One region of the Marinobacter adhaerens HP15 genome, then DNA from elsewhere that is predicted to be linked to it. Evidence: predicted binding sites of a transcription regulator. Region 1 holds the regulator's gene; the other holds the start of a gene.
What was found. Region 1 encodes sigma-54, which starts transcription at its own class of promoters, with help from an activator protein. Its sites were predicted from a motif close to ANTGGCATNNANNTTGCTNT; they were not measured.
Positions count from the first base shown of each region.

Region 2: glnA (glutamate--ammonia ligase) is a predicted target of sigma-54. The motif match lies at 1,127-1,146, and genes of this name have one in related genera.

Region 1 covers NC_017506.1:2,579,680-2,581,883, reverse strand. Annotated here, with positions in the region: gene hpf (ribosome hibernation promoting factor) at 45-353, opposite strand; gene HP15_RS12190 (RNA polymerase factor sigma-54) at 454-1,974, opposite strand; gene lptB (LPS export ABC transporter ATP-binding protein) at 2,131-2,204, opposite strand, start outside.
Region 2 covers NC_017506.1:426,636-428,839, forward strand. Annotated here, with positions in the region: gene glnA (glutamate--ammonia ligase) at 1-973, opposite strand, end outside; gene typA (translational GTPase TypA) at 1,534-2,204, shown strand, end outside.

The sequences.
Region 1 (2,204 bases):
CTCATGTCGCAGCTCGATTAGATGAAGTGCATGAAAACAGCGCGTTAGCGAGAGCCGTTTCCGTGCATCCGTTCTACATTCTTTTCCTTGTGCTTGAGGATCTGACGGTCGAGCTTGTCGATAAGGGCATCAATGGCCGCGTACATATCCTCGTTTTCTGCCTTTGCGTGAATCTCACCACCTACCACGTGCAATGTGGCTTCCGCAATCTGGCGCACCTTTTCCACTTCCAGAGTCACCTGGCAGTTACTGATGTGGTCAAAGTGACGCTCGAGCTTCTCGAACTTCTCTGAAACGTAATCCTTCAGTGCGGGAGTCAGTTCTACGTGATGGCCTGAAATGTTGAGTTGCATAGGCGTCTCCTGTTGTCATCATGCCGGCTCCCGGGAGCCGGTCTGGGTGCTGGCGCATTGTGCGCCGGCGAATACAGTGTTGAGTCCCGTCCCGGGGTATTCAGACCAGCCGCTTGCGTTCGTTGGACGGCGGAATGTGCATGGCCTCCCGGTACTTGGCAACGGTGCGTCGCGCAACCTTGATACCCTGTTCCCCTAGCATGGCTGCAATTTTACTGTCGCTCAACGGCTTTTTGGGTGTTTCGGCGGCAATCAGCTTCTTGATCATCGCGCGTATGGCCGTGGAAGAGCATTCTCCGCCCTCATCAGTGCTGACATGGCTGGAGAAGAAATATTTCAGTTCGAAAATACCCCTGGGGGTATGCATGTATTTCTGAGTGGTTACCCGTGAAATCGTTGATTCATGCATTTCCACCGCCTGGGCAATGTCCGAGAGAATCAACGGCTTCATTGCTTCCTCGCCGTAATCCAGGAAACCCTGCTGGTGCTCGACAATACGGGTCGCTACTTTCAGCAGGGTCTCATTGCGGCTCTGCAGGCTCTTGATAAACCACTTGGCCTCCTGCAACTGATCGCGGAGGTAGGTGTTGTCTGCACTGCTGTCTGCACGCCTTATAAGTGAAGCATAGCTGGCATTTACCCGGATGCGCGGTGCAATTTCCGGATTCAGCTCAACACGCCAGCGGCCATTGTGCTTGCGAACGATGACATCCGGAATCACGTAGTCGGGCTCGGCGCGATCAATCACGTCGCCCGGGCGCGGATTGAGGCCGGTAATCAACGCCAGGACTTCCCTGAGTTGATCTTCCTTCAGGCGGCTGCGACGCAATAGCTGGGCGTAGTCCCGGTTGCCCAGCAGGTTGATGTAGTGGGTGATCACCAGGCGTGCCTGGGCGAGCCAGGGTGTGTCCGGCGGCAGCTGGTTAAGCTGTATCAGCAGGCATTCCTGCAAATCCCGGGCAAACACGCCAGGGGGATCGAAGTGCTGGAGGCGATGCAGGACGGCTTCCACTTCATCCAGTTCAAGGGGGTCTTCTTCGTTCTCGTCCAGCAGCCCGGCGTGGATTTCTTCCAGGGGGCTGGTGAGATAGCCCCGCTCGTCCACGGCGTCCATCAGGGCGTGGGCAATGGCCTGGTCCCGCTCACTCAGGGGAGTCAGGTTGAGCTGCCATTCCAGGTGATCCTGAAGGGTCTCGGTGGGCGAGTTGCGGGTCTCGAAATCGTGATCGTTTTCATCGTCGTTGCGGGCTGCCGGGGCAGGGGCGGACTGGTAGATGTCATCCCAGGCCGTGTCGACCGGCAGATCGTCCGGAATGTTATCCGGAATCTCGTTTTCCGACGACCAGTCCGGGCCGTTCTCGGATTCGTCCCAGTCGCTGGACGGTTCCGGCGTGGTCTCGGCAGCAGACTCGGCCGCATTGGCCTCGCGCTCGTCACTCTCGGTGGACGTGTCGGTCTGATCGTCGTCCTCGGATGTCTCCAGCATGGGGTTGGATTCCAGTGCCTGCTGGATTTCCTGTTGGAGGTCGAGGGTAGATAGCTGGAGAAGCCGGATCGCCTGTTGCAGCTGGGGTGTCATGGTCAGGCTCTGACCCAGCTTTAACTGTAAGGAGGCTTTCATAACCATGGTTCAGGATCCGTCACTCATCAGCGCTTTGTGTCATAGGTCTTGAAAAAATCTTTATATGCCGGTTACTTGCCGCGGTTTTCTTTACCCTAGCAAGTTCTTTGCCGAGTTTACTTGCTACAGATCATCAAAACAATGAGCCATTCACTGTCACAGCCTGAATTCGTCCCCGAGGTAGACTTCCTTGACCTGTTGATTGGCCAGGATCGCATCGGCATTGCCGG
Region 2 (2,204 bases), 2.2 Mb from region 1:
AGCCCGGAACCAGACGCTTGTATGAGTTGGTGGAGCTGTTGGTGAAGGCGTTGATGGCCTTGGCGTGCTTGATAACACCACCAATGTAGTACAGAGCGGCTTCGCTCAGGCCAGCGTAGCTGTCACCGGCGAACAGGTTCTTGCCGTCTTTGCTCAGGGACATGTGAACATGCATGCCGGAACCGTTGTCACCGACAACCGGCTTGGGCATGAAGGTGGCAGTCTTGCCATAGGCATGGGCAACGTTGTGCACGCAGTACTTGAGGATCTGAACTTCGTCGGCCTTCTTGGTCAGCGTGTTGGCGCCAACACCGATTTCACACTGGCCGGCGGTGCCGACTTCGTGGTGATGTACTTCGATGTCCAGGCCCATGGATTCCATGGCGGCACACATGGCGCCACGCAGGTCGTGCAGGCTATCAACCGGGGGAACCGGGAAGTAGCCGCCTTTTACGCCAGGGCGGTGACCGATGTTGTTGCGGTCGAAATCTTCGCCGGAAACCCAGGCAGCTTCTTCAGAGTGGATGTGGTACATCGCGCCCTGCATGTCTACGTTCCACTTTACGGAGTCAAACACGAAGAATTCCGGCTCCGGGCCGAACAGGGCGCCGTCGGCGATGCCGGTGGACTTGAGGTATTCTTCTGCACGACGGGCAACAGAGCGCGGATCACGCTCGTAACCCTGCATGGTAGAAGGCTCTACGATGTTGCAGGTGATGTTCACGGTGGTTTCTTCGGTGAACGGATCGAGTACAGAGGTCTCGTCGTCCGGCATCAGGATCATGTCGGATTCGTTGATGCCTTTCCAGCCCGCGATGGAGGAGCCGTCAAACATTTTGCCGTCTGCGAAAAAGTCTTCATCTACTTCGGTGGCAGGCAGTGTTACGTGCTGCTCTTTACCGCGGCTGTCAGTGAAGCGCAGGTCAACCCATTTGACTTCGTGTTCTTTGATCAAATCAACTGTCTTGGACATTGTGCATGCTCCGTAAGTTATACCGCACAGGCGGCTGTATTCATGTTCGTGGCGCCGGATCGCCCGGGCTAACGGGTTCCGATCTGTTTCTCAGGTTCGCGCAGCTTAGCAAATGCTGTTGCGTCTTACCTGTAAATTTCGGCTGATTTCGATAAAGCAAGGCGCTTGCCAATTTTTAGGGCATGCTCCAGAACAGCGCAACTGCAAGGGTTTGGGGCATATTGGGAGGAAAATGCTCGCCCTATGGCGAAAACCTGCACTCAAATGGTGCACCTTGTTGGTGCGTTTATCGGGTTTTTGCCCTGATCAGGTGCATCCGTTCCGAATATAGAATAGGCGTTTTTCTTCATATTAACGACACCGACTTTTCGCTATACTGCGCGCCGCTTCATTTTTTACCCTGTCATTTCCTGATCATGGATCGGAAAGCACCATGCAGGGTGCCGGGCAGCCAGCTCCGGTGAATGAGTTCATTTTACGGATTTGAGACGGCATGTGCTGGGATTCCCCCTGCGATCGACCTTCTCAGGTCATTGAGTGCATGCCGCAGGAATATTTTTGTGATTGAAAAACTTCGTAATATCGCCATCATCGCCCACGTTGACCATGGTAAGACTACCCTTGTAGACCAGCTCTTGCGCCAATCCGGCACCCTGGATCGGAAGGAGCTCGATAGCGAGCGGGTCATGGATTCCAACGATCAGGAAAAGGAACGGGGCATTACCATTCTGGCGAAAAACACCGCCCTGAAATGGAATGGCTACGACATTAACATTGTCGACACCCCGGGCCACGCTGATTTTGGTGGTGAGGTTGAGCGTGTCATGAGCATGGTGGACTGTGTGCTGCTGGTGGTCGACTCCATCGACGGCCCCATGCCTCAGACCCGTTTCGTTACCCAGAAAGCATTTGCCGCAGGGCTTCGCCCGATTGTGGTGGTAAACAAGATTGACCGCCCGGGTGCGCGCCCTGATTGGGTGGTGGATCAGGTGTTCGACCTGTTCGACAACCTCGGTGCCACCGATGAGCAGCTGGACTTCCCGATTGTGTTTGCCAGTGCGTTGAACGGCATTGCCGGAATGGATCACGAGAATCTGGATGACAACATGGATGCCGTGTTCCAGGCGATCGTTGATCACGTACCAGCTCCGAATGTTGATCCGGACGGCCCGTTCCAGATGCAGATCTCCCAGTTGGACTACAACAGCTTTCTGGGTGTCATCGGCATTGG